Regions from separate parts of the Geodermatophilus sp. SYSU D00766 genome, predicted to be linked through region 2. Evidence: predicted binding sites of a transcription regulator. Region 2 holds the regulator's gene; each other region holds the start of a gene.
What was found. The regulator LexA, encoded in region 2, represses DNA repair genes until DNA is damaged. The targets are predictions, from matches to a motif close to TCGAACANNTGTTCGA.

Region 1 (5,538 bases), on a different contig from region 2:
CCTACGCCTACCGGGGCTCGGGACTGTCCACCGCCGCCTACCGCGGCGCCGGCTACGCCGGGACGGTGAGCGCCGGCGACCTCGCCGCGGTGCTGCTGCAGTCCCTCGCCGCGGCCCCCACCGGCCTGGTCTACGGCTACACCCCCGAGCTCGACCTCACCGGCCACGTCCGCGGCGTCGACTCCGACAGCTGGCGGCTGCAGCTGGCACTGGTCGACCGCGTCGTCGAGCAGGTGGTCACCGGCCTGCCCGACGACGCCGCGCTCCTGGTCACCGCCGACCACGGCATGCTCGACGTCCCCGCCACCACCCGCGTCGACGTCGACGACGAGCCCGCCCTCCTCGACGGCGTCGCGCTGCTCGCCGGCGAGCCGCGGGCCCGCTACGCGCACGCCGTGCCCGGCGCCGCCGGCGACGTCCTCGACGCCTGGCGCGGCGTCCTCGGCGACCGCGCCTGGGTGGTCAGCCGCGACGAAGCGGTCGCCAGCGGCGTCTTCGGCGACGTCGACGGCGCGCTCGCCGCCCGCATCGGCGACGTCGTCGCGCTGGCCCGCGGCCCGTGGGCGATCACCGCGTCGGCCACCGAGCCCGGCCCGAGCCGGCTGGCGGCCTACCACGGCTCGCTCACCTGCGCCGAGGTCGCCATCCCGCTGCTGCTGGCCCGCGGGCGCGCGCTCCAGCAGACCGGGAGCTAGGAGATCGACAGCACCGTCCACCCGCGGGGGTGGGCGGGGTGCACCGCCCGGCAGGTCAGCTGAGCCGCCTCCGCCGTCGGCCGGCTCTCCACCCGCACGACGACGTCGCCGTCCGGGCCGGCGAGCACCACGTCGAACCGCTCGACGCCGGCCGCGGCCTCCGCGTCGGTGCCCGGCAGCCGGTGCGTGCCGCGCAGCGGCAGGTCGTCGACGCCGAGCAGTCCCAACCGCTCGCGGACGGCCTGCTGGGCGGCCTGCGCCGGCATGGGCAGCCCGGTCCGCCCGCGCAGCCACGGCAGCGCCACCTCGCCGCGGGCGTGCGCGGCGACGAGGTCGGCGCCGTCGCCGGGCACCTGGGCGTAGGCGAAGCCGTGCGGCAGCACGAGCACGTTGGTGGCGAACCGGCAGCCGCCGAGGTGGCTGCACTCCCACACGTCGGGCGCGGGCAGCGCGCGGGCCAGCGGCCGGCCGCGCAACGCGCAGCAGGCGTCGTGCTGGCCGTGGGTGCACACCAGGTACACCGGGTCGTCGGCGCGCTCGCCCACCGAGCCGTCCCACGGCACGTCGAGCAGGTCGGCGTCGGTGTCGCGGGTCGACCACCACAGGCCCTCGCGGCCCGGCCGGCCGTCGGCGTAGGCCCAGCGGTGCCCGGACTCGGCCAGCCGCTCCCCGGGGCGGCGCACCAGCAGCACGCGGGTGCCCTCGGCGCGGGCGCGGGCGGCCAGGCGCGGGGCGACGGCGGCGTCGAAGCGGGACTGCAGCAGCGCGTCGGGGCCCCACGGCCCCGGCTGCTCGACCAGCAGCCAGCGCTGCGCCGGCCCGGCCGTGGCGACGGGGGAGTCGCCGCGGACCAGGGCGGTGACCGAGCAGCGCGTCGGGTCCAGCCGGCCGACGCGGACCGGCCGGGACGGCGGGGAGGGGTCGGGCCGCGCCGGTGCGGCACTCACCCGGGGGAGGGCGGCGGGCTCACGACCCGGTCCCGAGGGCGTCGGCACGCTCCCCATCGTCCCCGCCCGCGTCCGGGGCCGGGGCACCCGGTCCGGCCGGGCCCGGCTCGGGGGCGCTCCCACCGTCGGGGGACCCGTCGACGTGCGCGTCGGCGACCACGGCGATCGACTCGGTCACCAGCCGCCGGGCCAGGGTGAGCCGGTCGGCCGGCTCCAGGCCGGCCAGGTCGGCCACCTTCAGCTCCCCGGCGGCGAGCAGCGCGGCCAGCGCCGGGCGGGTGGCGGCGGGGAACTCGTGCGTGCGGCGCCCGCCGATCAGGGTGACGCGGTCGCCCCCGGCGTCCCGCAGGGAGACCCGCAGCCGGCGGCGCAGCCGCAGCACGGTGTCGGGGGTGAGCGCCGCGGCGGCGGTCGCCTGCGCCAGCGGCGCCACCGGCTCCGGCCGCACCTGCGCCCACGTGCGGCCGCGCACCCGGTCGGCGACCCGGTCGGGGTCGACCCGGCCCAGCCAGCCCTGCAGCGCACCCACCACGGCGGCGACGTCGTCGCGCAGGGCCGCAGGGTCGGCGAGGTCCACGCCCAGCGGCAGCGCCCGGCGCAGCTCGGGGTCGTCGGCGGCGAGCACCCGCACCAGGTCCAGCGCCGCCTCGACGGCCGACCAGCGGGTGACCGAGTGGACGCCGACGGTCAGGTGGGCGCTGGTCTGCCCCAGGGCCACCGCCGAGTGCAGGTAGCCGCGCGGCAGGTAGAGCGCGTCGCCGGGGCGCAGCACCGCGTCGATGACCGGCTCGCGCTCCGCGGCCGCGGCGACCTCGGCGGCGCGGTCGTTCCACGGCTGGCTGCGCAGCGGCTCGGGGAGCACCGGTTCGTGGATCGTCCAGTGCTTCTCGCCGGCCACCTGCAGCACGAAGACGTCGTGCACGTCGTAGTGCGGGCTGAAGCCGCGCGAGGACGGCGGGGTGACGTAGGCGTTGACCTGCGTGGGGTGCCCGAGGTCGGCGGCGAGCTGGTCGGCGAACTCGATCAGCGGCGGCCAGAGCCGGTGCAGCCCCTGCAGGACGACGGTGCTGCCGTCGGCGAACAGCCGCAGCACGGCGTCCGAGGAGACCTGGTCGGCGATCTCGGCGCCGGCGCCGCCGGAGGTGGTGAACCGCGCCGCGTCGACGACGGCGCCGTCCTTGGCGATGCGCAGGAACGGGGTGCGCAGCCCGCGGCGCGAGAGCAGCTCGTCGACGTCGGCCAGCGTCAGCAGGTCGGCGAAGGACTCCCCGGTGTCCTCGGCGCGGGTGAGCAGCGGGCGGCGCGACCAGTGCCGCTCGGCGAAGACCGCGGGGTCGAGGTGCGTGCACCGGCGCAGGGCCGGGCAGGGGTCAGCCCCGCCCGGCCCCGCGACGGCCGGGTCCTGGCTCAGGCCGAACCGTCCGCGCCGCCGTCGGCGCCACCGTCGGCACCGCCGTCGGAGCCGCCACCGGCCGCACCGCCGTCGGCCGGGCCGTGCCCGGCGCCGCCGTCGGCACCGCCGTCCGCGCCGCCGTCGTGGCCGGCACCGCCGTCGGCCGTGCCGTCCGCGCCGCCGTCGTGGCCCGCGCCGCCGTCGGCGCCGCCGTCGGCACCGCCGTCGTGCTGGCCGGGCGTGCCCTCGCCGGCACCGCTGTCGGCCGGACCCTCCACGCTGGTCATGTCGTCGTCGTCGAGCGCCATCGAGCTCCTCCGGTGCGGATCGGCGCCGGCCGCCGGATGGCGGTCGGTCGCGTCCCACCTACCTCGTTCACGGGGCGGTCACACATGCGGTCACCTGCGAGTTCGCGCCGTTCCGGGACACGCCGGGGAGCCCGCCCGCACCGCGCGCCACGGACCCGGCCGGACCGTTACCCTCCCCAGGTCGGTCCGAACAGGTGTTCGAGGGAGGGGTCGTGGCAGCGGGGCGGGCGGAGGGGTGCACGGTGCTGCACGTCGACATGGACGCCTTCTTCGCCAGCGTCGAGGTGCGCCGGCGCCCCGAGCTCGCCGGCACGCCGGTCGTCGTCGGCGGCGCGGGCAACCGCGGGGTGGTCACCTCGGCCACCTACGAGGCGCGCGCGTACGGCGTGCACGCCGCCATGCCCACGGCCCGGGCGCTGCGGCTGTGCCCGACGGCGACCGTGCTGCCCGGCGACATGGCGCTCTACGCCGAGGTCTCCCGCTCGGTCATGGCGCTGTTCCGGTCGGTCACCCCGCTGGTGGAGCCGCTGAGCCTCGACGAGGCCTTCCTCGACGTGTCGGGGGCCGGCCGCCGGCTGGGCGACGCGGCGCAGATCGGCGAGTACCTGCGCGCCCGCGTCTACGACGAGCAGGGCATCACCTGCTCGGTCGGCGTCGCCGGCACCAAGTTCGTGGCCAAGCTCGCCTCCACCCGCGCCAAGCCCGACGGGCTGCTCGTCGTCCGCCCGGCCGAGGTCATCGACTTCCTGCACCCGCTGCCGGTGGGCGCGCTGTGGGGCGTCGGCGCGAAGACCGAGGAGCTGCTGCTGCGGCTGGGGCTGCGCACCGTCGGCGACCTGGCGCACGTGCCGGTCCGCACGCTGCAGCGGGCGGTGGGCCCGGCGGCCGGCGCGCACCTGCACGAGCTGTCCTGGGGCCGCGACCCGCGCCGGGTGGTGCCCGACGAGCCGGAGCGGTCCACCGGGCACGAGGAGACCTTCGCCACCGACGTCGACGACCCCGCCGTGGTCCACCGGGAGCTGCTGCGGCTGGCCGAGCGGACGGCGGGCCGGCTGCGGGCGGGCGGCTGGCTGGCGCGCACGGTGAGCATCAAGGTCCGCTTCGCCGACTTCACCACGATCACCCGCAGCCGCACCCTCGACGTCCCCACCGACGTCGGGCAGGACCTCTACGAGACCGCCCGCGCGCTCTTCGACGCCCTCGGCCTGGACCGGGCGCGGCTGCGGCTGGTGGGGGTGCGGGCCGAGCGGCTGGTGCCGGCCGGGTCGGCGCCCCGGCAGCTGCAGCTCGGCGAGCGCGAGCACGGCCGCCGGGACGCCGAGCTGGCCGCCGACCGGGCCGCCCGCCGGTTCGGCGCGGGGGCCGTCCGGCCGGCCACGCTGCTGCACCGCGACCGCGACCGGCGGGTGCGCGACCGCCCGGGAGGGTGACCGGAGACGATCACCGGCGGGTCGCCGCGCGCTCGCCTTTCGCACCCCGCGAACGGCTCGTATCCTCGGTGGCACCGCCGGGGTGACCCCGGCGGTATTGGCTTGGCCCATCTGGAGGTCTCGGTGCCGCTCTCCGAGCACGAGCAGCGACTGCTGGAGCAGATCGAGCGCGCCCTCGTCGACGACGATCCCAAGTTCGCCTCCTCCGTCCGCACGGGTGACCGCAGGCTCAAGGCCCGGCGGAAGCTGCAACTCGGTGCGCTGCTGGTGGTCGTGGGCCTGGCCGTCCTCGTCGGTGGCGCGGTCGTCCCGTCCGTGCCCCTCGGGGTCCTCGGGTTCCTGGTGATGTTCGGCGGCGCCGCGCTCGGCGTGCTGAACTACCGCAGCGCCACCGGCGCGGTGGAGACCGGCCCGGTCGGCGCCCGCGGCGGGAGCACCGCCGCCCGCGGCCGCGGCGGCAGGCCCCGCCGGCAGCCGCTGAAGAACCGCCTCGAGGAGCGCTTCCGCCGCCGCTACGACCAGTAGCCCGCACGCTCGGCCGACGGCCGCCGTCCCTCCCGGGGACGGCGGCCGTCGGCGTTCGGCGGGCCCGTTCCCCCGGACGGTGTGCGCCGGCGCGGCGTCCCCGGCCCGGACGTGCGGCGTCGGCGCACACCGTCCGGCGGCCGGGTGACGTGCTGGAACGGGCCCCGGGAAGGGGGCCCTCCTCAGGCGGTGCGGCGGGGGAGCCGGCCCAGCAACGCCCGGGCCGCGGCGCCCAGCCCC
Region 2 (5,538 bases):
TCCTGGTGACCACGCGCGAGCAGGTCTCCCACCGGCCACACGACACGCCGCGACCGCCCGCGTGTCGGCGCGCACGGGACCGGACACGGGTGTACGGACCGGCTGCGGAGGTCGCCGGATCCCGCCGGAGCGGCCCACGGGAGCAGGACCGGCGACCCGGTGGACGGTGCCCGGGGCAGCTGCCGGCCGGGCGCGGGCTCGGTGGAGGCGGTGCTGGGTGAGGGCTGGTGCCGGGCAGGCGCGGAGCGCCCGGACCGGCGGAGCTCAGACCGGCGGGCGGACCGCCGGACGACCACCCCGGGCGTTCGGCACGAGGTCGCCGAGCCGGATGGGCCGGGTGAGCAGGTCGGGCTCCCCCGCCGGCACGACCGCCAGTCCCGGGCCGGGGACGACAGCCGACCCGGGGGCCGCCTCGCCCCCTGGGCCGGCGACGACGGCGGGCATCTCGGTCGTGACCGCGCGGTGGCGGCCCGACCCGGCGCCGGCGGGTGCGCGGTGCCGGCCGGCCCCGCCCGCACCGACGGCGGGCTGCTCGGCGGTCGCGTCGGCGCCGTGCCGCCGGAACCGGCGGGGGCGCAGAACCGGACCCCCGACGGAGACGACCGCAGCCGTGGCGGGCACCGCCGCGACCGCGGGCACCGCCGCGACACCGGGCACCGCCGCGAGGGCTGGCATCGCAGCGGTGGCGGGCGCGTCCGCCGGGGCGGGCGCGGCCGCGGGTGCGGCGTCGGCTGCCGGCGCGAGCGTCAGGCGGCGCTCGGGCAGCCGGACCGCGGTCAGCTCCACCCAGGTCCCGGCGCCCTCGACGACCCCGGGAACCTCCGCCCGCAGCCGCACCCAGACCTCGCAGGCGCCGCTGTCGTCGTGCCGCCAGCCGAGCATCGCACCCGGCACCCAGGCGCCGTCCACGAGCACCTCGACGTCCTGCGGCGACCCGAAGGACACCGCCGCCCTGCTGTTCACGGCTGCTGACACGCCCCTCACCGTATGTGTTGATCCGAGATCGGTGCGTGAGCGACCGGGGACCGATGGTTGACGAACCGTCGAGGACGCTCTCGTCACTTCTCCGGGCGGCCCTCGGTGGCCGTCCCGTGTCCCCTCCGCCGGGTCAGGGGAGCCGGAGGACCTGCCCGGCGACCACCGCGGAACCCTCGAGGTCGTTGAGCGCCTCGATCGCGTGCACCACGGCGCGCACGTCCTGACCGTCGCCGGCGACCTCGTCGGCGATGGACCACACCGTGTCGCCCGGCTCGACGACGACGCTGCTCTCCCCGGCGAGCTGCAGGCCCTGCTGGGGAGCGAGGACCTCCCGGCCCAGGAGCGCGCCCCCGATGCCCGCGGCCAGGACCAGGGCGACGACCAGGCGCCGCCCGCGGCGGGTCAGCCGGAGGGGCGCCGGCGACGGGCCGGCCGCGCGCCGGACCGGCTGCGCGGACACCGGCCGCCCTCCGGGCCGGGCCGGGTCGCGGCGCGTGTGGCGCGCCCCCGCGGCGGGGCCGGTGGCGCGGGCGGCCGGCTCGGCCGGGAGGTCGGGCACCGGCCGCAGGTGACCGGCCACGCGCGGGCCGGCGCCGGGGAGCGGGGCCGGAGGTGCCGGGGGCGCCTGGCCAACGGGGCGCCCGGAGGTGTCGGGGCGCACCGGCCGACGGGTGGGAGCGGGGCCGCCCCCGGCACCGTCGGCGAGCAGCGGCCGCCAGGGCACCCGGACCGTCGCGTCGAACTCCAGCACTGCCTGGCGCACGCTGCCCATGACCACTCTCCTCGTCGACCCCATTGCATCGAACAGGCGTTCGATCGAACGTGTGTGCGATGTCTACCGCACGGCACCGACAGGAGCCAACCGACACCGCCCACCGGTTTCGAACACACGTTTGAAGTCCCGGTCCCGAGGCGCTACGGTCCGATCAGCAGCCGTCCGCCCGGCACCCGGCGGTCGATCCCGGCCGCACCGGCACCCGTCGGTCACCGACCGGAGGTCCCGGAGCCGGGGACGGGGCGGGACACGAGGGCCGTGGGGACACGGCCGGCGAGGAGGAGACGTGGCGGGCACCAGCGGGACCGGCCAGGGCACGCGCGGGAGCACCACCACCCGGCGGGGTGGCGGCCGGCGGGGCACCGACACCGCCGCCGAGGGGACCGGCACCCGGACCGGCGCGGTGCGCACCTTCCCCGACCGGGGTGAGGCCGGCGACGGGCTCACGCAGCGCCAGCGCCGGGTGCTCGAGGTCATCCGCGACTCGATCGAGCGCCGCGGCTACCCGCCCTCGGTGCGCGAGATCGGCGAGGCCGTGGGCCTGTCCTCGGCGTCGTCGGTCGCCCACCAGCTCTCCGTGCTGCAGAAGAAGGGCTGGTTGCGGCGCGACCCCAACCGCCCCCGCGCGCTCGACGTGCGGCTGCCCGGCGACACCGCGGCGGAGGCCGCACCGCCGGCCGCCGCGGCCGGCGACACCACCGCCCCCACGTACGTGCCGCTGGTCGGCCGGATCGCCGCCGGTGGCCCGGTCCTCGCCGAGCAGGCGGTCGAGGACGTCTTCCCGCTCCCCCGCGAGCTGGTCGGCGACGGCACCCTGTTCATGCTCCGGGTGGCCGGTGACTCGATGGTCGACGCGGCCATCTGCGACGGCGACTGGGTGGTCGTGCGCCAGCAGCCCACCGCCGAGAACGGCGAGATCGTGGCCGCGATGCTCGACGGCGAGGCCACCGTCAAGACCTACAAGCGCCGCGACGGGCACGTGTGGCTGCTGCCGCACAACCCGGCCTACGAGCCCATCCCGGGCGACGAGGCGACCATCCTCGGCCGGGTGGTCACCGTCCTGCGCCGCGTCTGACCCGCACCGCCCGGGACGCGCTCCCGGCCCCGCGGACCCGCCCCGGGTCGGCGGCGGCCGGGCTCCGCGACCTCGACCGGCCGGCGGTCCCGCGGCACGGCGGGCAGCCTCAGCCGGCCGGCGGTCCCGCGGCGCGGCCCCGGCGTACCCGGCCGGCGACCCACACCAGCACCGTGGCCACCCCGGCGGCGACCAGCCCCGCGGCGACCGGGGACACGCCGGTGCCGCCGTCGTCGAGGACGGCCGCCAGCGACGGGTCGGCCGCCGAGGACGGCGCCGGGGCCGCCGTCCCGGCGGGGATCGGCACGAGCGTGACGTCGCCCGGCAGCCCCTCGCCCGCCACGAGGAGCGCCGCGCCGTCGGCGGTGAACGACACCGCCTCCCCCTGCGGCGCCTCGGGCAGCGCGATGCGCACCGGTTCGCCCGCCAGGGCGGCCGGCACGTCCGAGCCGGTCAGCGGCCAGACGTAGGCGTCGGTGTAGGTGCGCAGCGCGATCCGGCTGCCGTCGCGGGCCACCGCGCCGCCGGTCACCAGGAGCTGACCGGCCCGCCCCACCGGGCCGCCCGGTGTCCCGGTCAGCGTGAACGCCACGCTGCCGACGTCGACCAGCGCCACCGTGCCGCCGTCGACGAGCGGCGCCGCGGGGCGGTAGACGCGGCTGGCACCGAGCACCTCCTTGGTCACCAGGTACGGCGTGCCGTCGGGGGCCACCAGGAGCGCCTCGGCGTCGTGCGGGCCGTCGGGGTAGGTGAGCCGGAAGAGCGCCGTGCCGCCGTCGGGGCGCAGGGCGATGAGGGCGACGGTCTCCCGGGTGGCGTTGTTGTCGCCGGTGTCGGCCAGCCACACGGTGCCGTCGGGACCGACGCCGAGGTCCTCGGGGTCGTAGGGGTCCAGCGGCGCGACGGTCTCGTCCACGACGCGGCAGGTCCCGTCGAGCACGGAGACGGCCACCTGCTCGCCGCCGTCGGCGATGGCCAGCAGGCGGTCCCCGACGTCGACGAGGCCGGAGAGCTCCGCGAGCCGGGGGTCGGTCACCTGGCAGCGCAGCGACGGCGCGCCCGGTTCCTCGGCGGCAGCGGGGAATGCGGGGCCGAGCGCGAGGGCCAGACCGGCGAGTGCGGCCACGGCCCACCCGGGGTGTGCCCCGGCGCTACGCGGGGGGACGGCCGGCTCGGGCACTGCCCCAGCGTGACAGAACGACTGCGTCGAGTGCGTGAACCACGCCCAGCAGCAGCACCCCCACCGAGGCGCCGACCGCCGCGTCGGTGACCCAGTGGAAGTCCAGGGACACCATGGCGATCCCGGTCAGCACCGGGCCCACGACGCTGAGCCACCACAGCGTCCGCTGCACGCCCGGGGCCAGTCGGTACTCGACCGCCAGCCAGTAGGCCACGCCCCACATGAGCACGGCGTTGGCCACGTGCCCGGAGGGGTAACTGGCCCCGTCGCGGTGGAAGAAGGACCCGGGGTAGGCCGGCGCGGTGCGGCCGGTGCCGTACTTGAACGCGTAGACCACGACGGTCAGCAGCGCGAGCGCGGTGAGCACCCGCAGCAGCGGCAGCAGGGTCCGCCGGCGGATGCACAGCCAGCCGACCAGCCCGGCCAGGACGATGAGGATGGTGCCGCGCCCGCCGATCTGGGTGACCGCCCAGACCGGCCAGTAGCCCGGGGAGTCCCGCAGGTCCCACGCGCTGACGACCTCGGAGACCTCCAGGTCGAGCCGTTCGAGCACGCCGCGGTTGAGCAGGTCGACGGTGACCGCCGTGGTGACGACGAACGCCACGAGCAGCAGCCACCAGGACGGGCGCCCGGCGGTCACGACGGTGCGGACGGGAGCCGACGGGTCGCCGTCGGCCGGTGCTCCCCTCCCGCGTCGTACCACGCCGCTGGTCACGCGGTCACGGTACCGGGCCGTGACCCGCCCGTGACCTCGCCGCAGGGAGACGGCGAGCCGCCCGGGTGACCGGCGGGGAGCCGGTCCCCCGGGCGGGGGACGGAGGAGCGCCGGTCAGCCGACCGGTGCGGCGAACCGCTCGAGCGCGGCGGCCAGGCCGCCGTCGACGCGCGCGGTGAGCCGGGTGCCCTCCGCCTCGTGCTGCTCGCTGAGGACCTCGCCGTCGCGGTGGACGCGGGCCACCAGGTCGCCGCGGTCGTAGGGCACCAGCACCTCGACCTCGACGTCGGGGTGCGGCAGGCGGGCGGCGACGACCTCGCGCAGCTGCTCGATGCCCTCGCCCGTCCGCGCCGAGACCCACACCGCACCGGGCAGCGCCCGGCGCAGGGTCAGCACGTCCTCCTCGGTCATCGCGTCGACCTTGTTGACGACGATCAGCTCGGGCACCGCCGCGGCGTCGATCTCGCGCAGCACCACGTGCACCGCGTCGATCTGGCCGAGCGGGTCGGGGTCGGAGCCGTCGACGACGTGCAGCAGCAGGTCGGCGCCGGCCACCTCCTCCAGGGTCGAGCGGAACGCGTCGACCAGCTGGTGCGGCAGGTGCCGCACGAACCCGACGGTGTCGGTGAGCGTGTACTCGCGGCCGTCGGGCGACTGGGCGCGGCGCACCGTGGGGTCCAGGGTGGCGAACAGCGCGTTCTCCACCAGCACGCCCGCGCCGGTCAGCCGGTTGAGCAGGCTGGACTTGCCGGCGTTGGTGTAGCCGGCGATCGCCACGCTCGGGACGGCGTTGCGGTCGCGCGCCGAGCGCTGGG
Region 3 (5,538 bases), on a different contig from region 2:
GCCGCTCTCCTGCAGCCCCCGGTCCCTCCGGACCGGGGGCTGCGGTGTCCTCACTCCTCGGTGAGCTCGTGCAGGACGTCGGCGGCGTCGGCGTTGCCCTCCTCGGCCAGCCGGCGCAACTCGGCCAGGTCGCCCCGCTCGCTGGCCCGCTGCACGAGCTCGTCGGCGGCGTCGCGGTAGCCGAGGTCGGCCAGCCGGCGGAGCTCGGCGAGGTCGCCCTGCTCGCCGGCCAGCTCGATCAGCTCGTCGACGGCGTCGCGGTCGCCCTTGGCCGCTCGCTCGCGGAGTCCGGCGTACTCGGGTCCGGTCATGCCTGCAGGATGCTCCCGTGGCCGGTGAACGGGACCTCGACCGTCTGCTGTCCGGCATGGCGCCACGGCGTGCGCCCGGGACGTACGTCTTCACGACCGTGCCGGGCTCCGAGGTGCCCGGCGGGCTGACCCCCGTCGCCACGGTGCGGGAGGACGAGGGGCTCACCCTGGTCCTGCCCCGCGAGGAGGCCGACCGGGTGGGGCTGTCCTACGACCACGTGGCGGCCCGCATCACGCTGCTGGTGCACTCCGACCTCGCCGCGGTGGGTCTCACCGCCGGGGTGAGCACCGCCCTGGCCGGTGCCGGGATCAGCTGCAACGTGCTGGCCGCCTACCACCACGACCACCTGTTCGTCCCCGCGCACGAGGCCGACCGCGCCCTCACCGTCCTCGAGGGACTGACCCGTCCCTAGTAGGGCGGTGGTTCGGTGGTGGCGGTGAGGCCGGACGGGGTGGTGACGGTGAGGGTGCCGTCGGGGGCCAGCCGGTGCGTCCATCCCGGTGCCTGAGGAAGGACCCCGTCCTCCCCGCCCTTCGCAAGCTCAGGGCGGGACCCTGGACGGGGCCGTCGAGCGGTGGTGGCCGGTGCAGTAGCCGGCCAGGTTGGCCGCGGCGGTGGCCCCGGCGGGCCAGGGGGTGTGGTGGTCGAGTTCGCCGCGGCGGGGAACGGGGCGGCGGCAGCCGGGGAAGCGGCAGCGCCGGTCGCGGGCGCGCACGAACCGGTCCAGGGCGGCGGCGGGCCGGTAGCCGGGGCTCTCGCCGGGTGCGGTCAGGCCGGTGCCGGTGCGGGCAGCCTGCTGCAGGGCGGGCAGGTCGGTGAGGGCGAGCAGCGCGCCGCCGAGGGTGTGCGTGAGGGCGAGGCGGGGCCGGTCGGCCAGCCCGCCGCCGGCGGTGCGGGCGAGCAGGTCGGCCAGGTCGGCGCGGGCCTGATCGGCGGCGGCGGCGAGGGCGGTGAGTGCGTCGGGTGCGGCCGAGACCTGGCCGGCGGCACTGCTCGCCCCGGTGGCCTCATCGGCGGCGTCGGCGCGCTGCGCGGTGGCGACCAGCCGGCGGGCGTGGCCGAGGGTGCGCTGGAGGGTGAGCAGGGCGGTGCCGGCGTCGTCGACGGCGCGGTCGGCGCGCGCCCACCAGCCGTCAGGCACGGCCGGAGCGGAGCGGTACCGCGCTGTTGAGCCGACTGGCCAGGGGTCGGGTGGCCAGGGGTCGGGTGGTGGCCCGTCCTCGTCGAGGTAGCAGGGGGCCGGCTCGGCGTCGAACTCCCCGGCCAGCACCCGCTGCTCCAGCTCCTCCGACCAGCGCGCGAAGTCCTCCGCCTCGGACACCACCGCGGACGTGCCCGCCCTGTCATGCGGCTCGGGCCCGGCCGGTGCCGTGTCGGCGGGGGCGGTGTCGGCGGGGGCGGTGTCGGCGGGGGCGGTGTCGGCGGGCGCGGTGTCGGGTTCGACGGACTCGGTCCCGTTCGCCTGGCCCGTCAGGGCGGCGAGCAGGGCGCGCACCACCTCGGCGGGCACCACCTGCCCGTCGATCTCGCACGGGGCATCCCCGCCCAGCAGCGCGCCGACGGGTGCGACCACCGTCAGCGCGACCTGCACCGGCGGCCGGCCGGTCTCGCCGGGGCGCAGCACCAGGTCCAGCAGGCAGTCGGCCATCTTCTGCCCGCGGCTGCGGGTGTCGGCGGGCAGCGCGTCGGCGCAGGCGCCCAGCGCCGCGAGCAGCGCGGCGGCCTCCGGGGTGGTCAGCAACGCCGACACCACACTCATCCCGGCGGTGCGGTCCGGGCGGGCGGATACCCCGCGCCGGCGCAGCGCGCGGGCCAGGTGGCGGGCGGCGTCCCGGGCGGCGTGCTTGAGCACCACCCGGCGAACCTTGTCGCCCAGCTGCGCCGGGGTGGTCACCGACCGGCCGCCCAGCCAGCCCAGCAGCTCGGCCTCGATCCGGGCGCGCAGCGCGTGGTCGGCGATCGGGGCGACGTGCTCGAGCAGGCACCACAGGTGCCCGGGGTGCAGCACCCCGGCCTGCAGCGCATCGAGCGCCCCCGGCAGCCGGTGCACCAGGGTCAGCGACCGTGCCAACTCCTCCTCCGCGCGCTGGGTGGTGACGTTCAGCGCGATCGCCAGCTCGTGCGCGGCCCACTCGCTGACCGGCCGCAGCACCTCGGCCCGCGCCGCCCACCGCTCGGCCGCCATCGCGCCGGGCTCCCCGGGCTGCCGGTCGGCGGAGGCGGGACAGGTAGCGGCGAAGGCCGCGATCGCCCGCGCCCGCAACGCCGTCTGCCGGGAGATCTCCCGGTCGGCGGCCTGCACCGCGCCCAGCGGCCCCGACGCCCGGCCCACCACGGGCTCGTCGACCGCCAGGACCTCCGTCACGTCTTCGATCATACGTTCGATGGACGACGATGACAAGGTGAAGCCGCAGGTCAGAGCGGAGGAAGGTGGCGATTCCGGGACTAGCAGCCTCGTGAGCTCACCGTGGACACCCGCTCGACACCGCTCGACCGACTGCTCCCCGGGCTTCCCTGAAATACAGTTCGTCCATGCCCACGAAGGACCTGCAGGCACTCGTCCGGCGACGGCTGTGGGAGCTGGGCGGGTCCGTGTACGAGGCCTCCCGCCGCGCGCGGGGGGCAGTCGGCCCCGAGGTGCTCGAGCGGCTCGCGCACACCCGCGGCTGGGCGCTGATCAGCCCGTGGATGGCCGGCCACCTCGCCCGCGCCCTCGACGTCCCCGAGAACCGGGTGCGGCGCGCCGCCGGGCTGCCCGAGGTCCCCGACCCGCGGGCCGACGTGCCCACCGGCCCGCACCTGCGCCTCGTGCGGAACGGCGAGGACCGGGGCTGATCAGCCGACGGCGGCGCGCGCCGCCGTCCAGGCGGCGATCTCCGCCCGCGACCGCACGCCCAGCCGCGCCAGGATCTGCTCGACGTGGGACTCGGCGGTGCGCGGTGAGATCACCAGCCGGGCCGCGATCTGCCGGTCGGTCAGGCCCTCGGCCACGAGCCGGGCCACCTCCTGCTGCCGTGCGGTGAGCGGGCTGGGCCCGGCACCGGCCGGCGTCACGGACGGCGCCGGCCGCTCGTCGAGCGCCAGGGCCACCGCGCCCGTCCGGTCCAGGACGGCGCCCTCCCGGTGCAGGGCTCCCCAGCGGCGGTCGCCCAGCGCGCGGCGGGCCGCCGTCGTGCACTCCTCGCGCCGCCGGGTCAGCGGGGCGGGCAGGTCGGCGGGGATGGACCGCCACACGGCCTCGGCCGCGCCGCCGAGCCGCGCCGCGCGCTCCCACGCCCCCCGGGCGGCGGCGGCCCAGCTCAGCGCCTCGATGCACAGCGCCGTCCCGCTGCGGTCGTCCACCTCGCGCATCAGCCCGAGCGCGGACCGCTCGAGCGCGGTGGCCTCCTCCGCCTCCCCGGCACCCAGCCGCACCAGGCCCAGTCCCCACAGCGCGTGCGACCGGGTCCAGGGGTCGCCGCGCTCGGCGAGCGCGAGGCTGCGGGCGAACGCCTCCGCGGCGTCCGCGTCGCGCCCGGCGAGCAGCGCGGCGACCCCGACGTCGGCCCAGCAGAAGGCCTCGTACCGCCCGTCGGCCGCGGCGTGCCGCGCCGCCGCCTCGCGCAGCAGCCGGTCGGCCGCGGCCAGGTCGCCGTCGAACAGCGCCGCCTGGCCCAGGTACTGGGTGGCCGAGGCGACGACGGACGGCGCGCCGCAGGCCTCCCCGAGCTCCCGCGCCCGGGTGAGCAGCGGGAGCGCCGCCGCGGGGTCGGTCGCGGCGAGCGCGAGGAAACCGGCGGCGACCATGCCCCGGGCCCGGGTGCCGGACGGCTGCGGGCACGCGGCGAGGAGGTCCTGCAGCCGGCGGCGCCCCTCCCCCAGGTGGCCGCGCGCCGCCCAGTACAGCCACAGGTCGGCCGCCATCGCCAGGCCCCGCACCGCGTCCTCGGCCAGGTACACGTCGAGCGCGGCGCTCAGCTCCGCGTGCACGGCGTCGAGCCGGTCGAAGGCGGCCACCTGACCCGGCTCCACGAACTCCGCCGACGCCGCCGCGACCAGCCGGGCGCACCAGCCGGCGTGCCGCAGCTGCACCGCGGGCGCCTCGCCCGCGGCGTCGAGCAGCTCCCGGCCGTAGGCGCGGACCGTCTCGAGCATCCGGAACCGGCGGCCGCCCGGCCCCGGCACGGCCTCCAGCAGCGACGCCGCCACCAGCCGGTCGAGCGCGTCGAGGACCGCGCCGGCCGGCAGCACGTCGTCCGAGCACACCGCCTCGGCGGCCGCCAGGGAGACGTCGCCGGCGAACACCGCCGCCCGGCGCCACAGCACCCGGTCGGACTCGGTGAGCAGCTCGGCGCTCCACTCCATCGTGGCCTGCAGCGTGCGGTGCCGCTCCGGGACGGCGGTCCCCGACCGGCGCAGCAGGCCGAACCGGTCGTCGAGGCGGCCGGCGAGCTCGGCCGGGGTCAGCGTCCGCAGCCGGACGGCGGCCAGCTCGATCGCCAGCGGCAGGCCGTCCAGGCGCCGGCACACGTCGGCGAGGGCGGCGTCGTCGGCCGGGCCCAGGACCAGCCCCGGCACCGCCGCCGTCGCCCGCTGAACCAGGAGCGCCACGGCCTCCGACGGCGTCGCGGCCCCCGGCCGGTCGCGGGGCGGGACGCCGAGCGGGGGGACCCACAGCACCGCCTCCCCGTCGACGTCGAGCGGCACCCGGCTGGTCGCGAGCACCAGCAGGCCCGGGCAGGCGGCGAGGAGGGTGTCCACCAGCACGGCGCACGCGTCCCGCAGGTGCTCGCAGTTGTCCAGCACGAGCAGCACCTGCCGGTCGCCGACGACCTCGGCCACGGTCGCGGGCAGCCAGCGGCCGGACACGTCCCGCACGTCGAGGGCGCGTGCCACCTGCTCCCCCACCCGGGCCGGGTCCGCGACGGCGGTGAGGTCGGCCAGGGTCACGCCGTCGGGGAACGACCGGCGCAGGTCGGTGCCCGCGCGGACCGCCAGCCGGGTCTTCCCGACCCCGCCGGGGCCCACGAGGGTCACCAGGCGGGCGCCGGACAGCAGCCGCCGCACCTCGGCCAGCTCGGCACGTCGCCCCACGAACGAGCTGCGCTCGGCCGGCAGCCCGCGGCTGCGGTCGAGCCGGTGCCCCGCCATGCCGCAGGACCGTAGCGACGCCCGTACCGGAGAGGGGGCGTTCCCGTACCGCCACCCGGGGTTCTCCCGATGTCCCCCGCGGCGGGGCCGGACAGG
Region 4 (5,538 bases), on a different contig from region 2:
GCGTGGTACAGCCGGAAGGCCTTGGTGTCGGCGTCGGGCGTGGACAGCAGCGCGGCGGGTGCGTCGACGCCCTCGACCAGCGCGTGCAGCAGCCGCCGGCCCAGGCCCCGGCTCTGCGCCTCGGGGTGCACGTGCAGCTCGCACACCTCGAAGGCGCCCGGCAGCCACCGCTTGGCGGTGCGCCGGTCCAGCGCCGCGCGCACCTGGTCGTGCCACCACTGGCCCGGGGCGACGAGGTAGCCGTAGCCGAACCCGGTCAGCTGCTCGCCGTCGGGACCGGGCGCGAAGGCGCCGACGGCGCGGAAGCCGGGGCGCTCGGTGTGCTGGATCGCGTAGCCGTAGCGGCCGGCCACCACCGAGGCGTCGTAGCCCATGGCCGCGCCGTAGATGGCCAGCGCCTCGTGCATGTGGTCGCGCAGCCAGCCGGCGGGCAGCTCGGTCACCCGGGCCGCGGGCGTCGTGCCGGTCACTGTCTCTCCTCGCTCACGGACCCACCGGGGCGGCGGGGGACTGCGCGGTCACCGAGGCGACGTCGGCCGGGCCGTCGCCGACCTCGGCGGGGGTGCCCCCGGTCAGCCGGAGCAGCTCGTCGTAGGTGGTGGGGAAGACGGCCGAGGGGTGGCCGGCGGCGGCCCAGACCTGCTCGTAGCGGGCCAGCTCGACGTCGATCAGGGTGCCGATCGGCGCGGGGTGGCCGACCGGGGCGACCCCGCCGATGGGCTGGCCGGTGTGCTCGCGGACGAAGTCGGCCGGGGCGCGGCGCACCTCCGGGACGCCGAGCAGGACGGCGACCCGCCCGGTGTCGACCCGGTGCGCGCCGCTGGTGAGCACCAGCAGCGGCTGCCCGCCGACGTCGAAGACCAGGCTGTTGGCGATGGCGCCGACCGGGACGCCGAGCCCGGTGGCCGCCTCCGCGGCGGTGCGCGCGCCCGACGGGATACCGCGGACCTCCCCGCGCACGCCGGCCGCGGCGAGCAGCTCGGCGAGGGCGGCCACCCGGGGGTGGTCGGGTCGGCTCATGCGCCGATCCTGCCACCGCTGTCGGTGCCCCGCCGTACCGTCCGCCGCAGGGGACGGGGAGGGCCCGCCGGGCGCCCGGCTTGACGGGACCGGCGCGGTCGGGTCTACTCGACTCGTTCGAACACACGTTCGAACACCGCCGGCCTCCCACCGCACCCGGGTCCTTCCCCACCCGGTGCGGTGGGTCGGGCCGGTCGGTCAGCGGGCACGGGGTGGGGAGACGGGCATGAGCCGGGTGCTGGGTGACGTCGGCGAGCGGGTCGGCGAGGAGGTGCAGGTCGAGCGCGGGCCGCTCGGGCCGGCGCAGTTCTGGCGCGGGCAGTGGCGCTACGTCGTCGGCGAGCTGCTCGACTCGTGGGTCGAGACCGCGCCGTGGTGGCAGCGGCCCGCCGACGTCCCCGGCGGCGCCTCGGCCGACCTGGTCGCCCCCCGCGAGGTCTACCGGGTCGAGGCGGTGCGGGCCGGGCGCTCGCGGATGAGCTTCGCCGGGGTCTACGACCTGTGCTGGGACGCGGCGGACAACCGCTGGTCGCTCGTGCGGGTGCACGACTGATGGGTGCCGCCTCCGCCATGACCCACCACCCGGCCGACCAGCTGCCGCTGCCCCCGCCGCTGCCGGCGGCGGCGACCCAGCTGCTCGACCAGGCCACCCGCGCGCTGGCCGAGGCCCGCCGCGCCCCCGACCCCTGCCGGCGCTACGCCACCGCCCACCTGGGCGCGCTGCGCGCGGCGGCGGCGGTGCTGGCCGCCCGCACCCGGCCGGAGAGCGGCCGCCGCCGGCCGCGCAGCGCCTGGGTGCTGCTCGAGCAGGTCGCCCCGGAGCTGGGGGAGTGGGCCACCTTCTTCGCCGCCGGCGCCGCCAAGCGCGCCGCGGCCGAGGCGGGGCTGTCCCGCGCGGTCACCGAGCGCGAGGCCGACGACCTGGTCCGCGACGTCGGGGCCTTCCTCGCCGTGGTCGACAGCGTGCTCGCCAGCACCCCCGCGCCCGCGCCCCGGCCGCGCGTGGTGGGCGGCACCGCGCACCGTCCCGCCCGCGGGCGGTGAGCGGCGACCCCTTCGTCCACCTGCACGTCGCCTCCGGCTACTCCCTGCGGTACGGGGCCAACCACCCGGCCGACCTGGTGGCCCGCGCCGCCGAGCACGGCATGGGTGCCCTCGCCCTGACCGACCGCGACGGTCTCTACGGCGCGGTCAAGTTCGCGCTGGCCTGCCGGTCGGCGGGGGTCCGTCCGCTGTTCGGGGTCGACCTCGCCGTCGCCCCCGCGGTGGACACCGCCGTGCCCCCCGCGCGGGCGCACGTGCTGGGGGAGGACGACGAGCTCTCGCCGCGGCGCACCGCGGGTGGACACCCCCGGACCGCTCCCGCGCGGCGCAGCCCGGTGCGCGGCGGCGCCGCCGTCGACCCGCGGCTGCCGCGGGTCACCTTCCTCGCCCGCGACGGCGCCGGCTGGCGCGCGCTGTGCCGGCTGACCAGCGCCACCCACCTGCGCGGCACCCGCGGCGAGCCGGTGTCCTCGCTGGCGCTGGCCGCCGAGCACGCCCCGGGGCTGGTCGCGGTGCTGGGGCCGGACTCGCCGGTGGGCCGGGCGCTGGCGGCCGGGCGGGCCGACGTCGCCGCGGCGCGGCTGTCGGCCTGGCGGTCGGTGTTCGGCCCGGGCTCGCTGGTGGTCGAGCTGGTGCACCACCGCGGCCGGGGCGACCGCTCCCGCGCCCAGCGGCTGCTGCGCTTCGCCGACGAGGAGGGCGTGCCGGTGGTGCTCACCAACGCCGTCCGTTACGTCGAGGCCCTCGACGCGCCCACCGCCGACGTCCTCGACGCCTCCCGGCGGCTGGTCGCCCTCGACACCCGGCACGTCGACCGGCGCACCGCCGAGGGGTACCTGAAGTCGGGCAAGGAGATGGCCGAGGTCGCCGCGGAGATCGCCGGCCCCGACCGCGATGCGGCGCTGCGGCTGCTCGAGCGCACCGCCCGGCTGGCCGAGCAGTGCGCCGTCGACGTCCGCGACGACCTCGGCATCGGCACCGTGCGCTACCCGGAGCTCGACGTCGTCACCGCGCCCGGCGAGCAGGGGATGGACCCCTCCGAGGTGCTGCGGGCCCGCTGCGAGGCGGGGCTGGGCCGGCGCGGGATGGCGCGCACGGCGGCGGTGACCCGGCGGCTCGAGGAGGAGCTCGCCGTCATCGACTCCCTCGGCTACCCCTCCTACTTCCTCACCGTCGCCGACGTCGTCGACCTCATCAAGGGGTTGCGGGTCCGCGCCGCGGCGCGCGGGTCGGGGGCGGGCAGCCTGGTCACCTACCTGCTGGGCATCTCCGACGTCGACCCGATCCGCTACGGCCTGCTGATGGAGCGGTTCCTCTCCCCGCTGCGCCACCAGCTGCCCGACATCGACATCGACGTGGAGTCCGCCCGGCGGATGGAGGTCTACGACGCGGTGATCGCCCGCTTCGGCGCCCACCGGGTCAGCTGCATCTCGATGATGGACACCTACCGGGTGCGCCACGCCATCCGCGACGTCGGTGCCGCGCTCGGGCTGCCCCCGGCCGAGATCGACGCCGTCGCCAAGGCCTTCCCGCACATCCGGGCCAACCAGGTGCACGCCGCGCTGCGCGACCTGCCGGAGCTGCAGGCCAGCCGGCTGGGCTCCCGCCGCGGCGGCGGCACCGGCGACCTCGACCTGCTCTTCGACCTCGTCGCCCGGCTCGACGGCCTGCCCCGGCACATCGCGCTGCACCCGTGCGGGGTGCTGCTGTCCGACGCCACGCTGCTCGACCGCACCCCGGTGGAGAACAGCTACCTCGGCTACCCGATGAGCCAGTTCGACAAGGACGACGTCGAGGAGCTCGGGCTGCTCAAGCTCGACCTGCTCGGCATCCGGATGCAGTCGGCGATCGCGCACGCCCTCGACGAGGTGGCCCGGGTCGACGGCGAGCGGGTCGACATCGACGCGGTCCCGCGCGACGACCCGACCACCTTCGAGCTGATCCGCAGCACCCGCACGCTCGGCATGTTCCAGATCGAGTCGCCGGGGCAGCGCGAGCTGGTCGGCAAGTTCGGGCCGGAGTCGTTCGAGGACATCGTCATCGACATCTCGCTGTTCCGGCCCGGCCCGGTGAAGAGCGACATGGTCACCCCGTTCCTGCTGGCCCGGAACGGCTGGCGGGACCCGGTCTACCCGCACGAGGACCTCGCGCCGTACCTGCGGGAGACCGCCGGCGTCGTCGTCTTCCACGAGCAGGTGCTGCAGATCGTGGCGCAGATGACCGGCTGCGACCTCGCCCAGGCCGACGAGGCGCGCCGCGCGCTGGGCGACCGCGAGCTGCACCCGGAGGTGCGGGCGTGGTTCATGCCCGAGGCGCTGCAGCGCTACCCGGTCGAGGTGGTCGAGCGGGTGTGGGAGGTGCTGGTCGCCTTCGGCTCGTTCGGCTTCTGCAAGGCCCACGCCGCGGCGTTCGCGCTGCCCACCTACCAGTCGGCGTGGCTGAAGACCCACCACCCCGCGGCCTTCCTCGCCGGGGTGCTCACCCACGACCCCGGCATGTACCCCAAGCGGCTGATCCTCGACGACGCCCGCAACTTCGGCATCCGGGTGCTGGGCCTCGACGTCAACGCCTCGACCGGCAGCTACCGGGTGGAGCGGCTGGCGCCGGCGGACCGGCGGGCGGACTGGCGGCGGCCGGAGTGGATGCCGACGGCGATGGCCGACCCGTCGGCCTACGGGATCCGGCTGTCGCTCACCGACGTCAAGGGCATCGGCGAGGACGAGGTCGAGCGGGTCGTCGCCGGGCAGCCCTACCGGTCGCTCACCGACTTCTGGTCGCGGGCGTCGGTGTCGCGGCCGGTGGTCGAGCGGCTGGTGCTGGCCGGCGGGTTCGACTCCCTCTACGGCTTCGGGGTCCGCGACCGCGAGGCCGGCCGGCCCACCCGCTCCCGCCGGTCGGTGACCCGCCGCGACCTGTTGCTGCAGATCGGCGAGCTGGACCGGTGGAGCCGCAGCACCGCCCGCGCCGGGTCGGTGGGGCAGCTGAGCCTCGACCTGCTCGGCCTGGAGGTCGCGGGGGAGGAGCCCGGCGCCGGGGAGGACGGCGCCGGGGAGGACGGCGCCGCGCCCGGTCCCGGGTGGGCGGCCGGCTCGGGGCTGCCCGAGTTCACCGACGCCGAGCTGGTGCGCGCCGAGCTGGAGGTGCTGGGGCTCGACGCCAGCCGGCACGTCGTCGACTTCTACCGGCCGTTCCTCTCCGCGGTCGGCGCGGTGCCGGCCGGGGAGCTGCTCGGCTGCCGCAGCGGCGCCGAGGTGCTGGTGGCCGGGGTCAAGGTGGCCACCCAGACGCCGCCGATCCGGTCGGGGCGCCGGGTGGTGTTCGTGACCCTCGACGACGGCACCGGCTGCACCGACTCGACCTTCTTCGAGGACGTGCAGGGTCCCTACGCGGCGACGGTGTTCCACTCGTGGCTGCTGGTCATCCGCGGGGTGCTGCGCCGCACCGGCCCGCGCGGGGTGTCGATCCGGGCCACCG

Region 1: dinB (DNA polymerase IV) is a predicted target of LexA. The motif match lies at 3,530-3,545, and genes of this name have one in related genera.
Region 3: ACI8AD_RS08795 (DUF222 domain-containing protein) is a predicted target of LexA. The motif match lies at 2,682-2,697, and genes of this name have one in related genera.
Region 4: ACI8AD_RS08595 (DUF6504 family protein) is a predicted target of LexA. The motif match lies at 1,138-1,153, and genes of this name have one in related genera.

Annotation. Positions count from the first base shown of each region.
Region 1 covers NZ_JBJGYI010000007.1:121,720-127,257, forward strand. The annotation lists gene ACI8AD_RS08620 (alkaline phosphatase family protein) at 1-695, shown strand, start outside; gene ACI8AD_RS08625 (sucrase ferredoxin) at 692-1,642, opposite strand; gene ACI8AD_RS08630 (cupin domain-containing protein) at 1,662-2,735, opposite strand; gene ACI8AD_RS08635 (BatC protein) at 3,050-3,343, opposite strand; gene dinB (DNA polymerase IV) at 3,586-4,773, shown strand; gene ACI8AD_RS08645 (DUF3040 domain-containing protein) at 4,897-5,298, shown strand; gene ACI8AD_RS08650 (transglutaminase family protein) at 5,481-5,538, opposite strand, start outside.
Region 2 covers NZ_JBJGYI010000019.1:51,776-57,313, reverse strand. The annotation lists gene ACI8AD_RS14885 (hypothetical protein) at 265-975, opposite strand; gene ACI8AD_RS14880 (LysM peptidoglycan-binding domain-containing protein) at 1,109-1,750, opposite strand; gene lexA (transcriptional repressor LexA) at 2,040-2,828, shown strand; gene ACI8AD_RS14870 (hypothetical protein) at 2,938-3,954, opposite strand; gene ACI8AD_RS14865 (phosphatase PAP2 family protein) at 3,980-4,723, opposite strand; gene hflX (GTPase HflX) at 4,838-5,538, opposite strand, start outside.
Region 3 covers NZ_JBJGYI010000008.1:5,030-10,567, forward strand. The annotation lists gene ACI8AD_RS08785 (hypothetical protein) at 51-311, opposite strand; gene ACI8AD_RS08790 (ACT domain-containing protein) at 329-724, shown strand; gene ACI8AD_RS08795 (DUF222 domain-containing protein) at 854-2,677, opposite strand; gene ACI8AD_RS08800 (hypothetical protein) at 2,845-3,147, shown strand; gene ACI8AD_RS08805 (ATP-binding protein) at 3,148-5,442, opposite strand.
Region 4 covers NZ_JBJGYI010000007.1:113,794-119,331, forward strand. The annotation lists gene ACI8AD_RS08585 (GNAT family N-acetyltransferase) at 1-470, opposite strand, end outside; gene ACI8AD_RS08590 (YbaK/EbsC family protein) at 484-1,020, opposite strand; gene ACI8AD_RS08595 (DUF6504 family protein) at 1,247-1,573, shown strand; gene ACI8AD_RS08600 (SAV_6107 family HEPN domain-containing protein) at 1,573-2,064, shown strand; gene ACI8AD_RS08605 (DNA polymerase III subunit alpha) at 2,061-5,538, shown strand, end outside.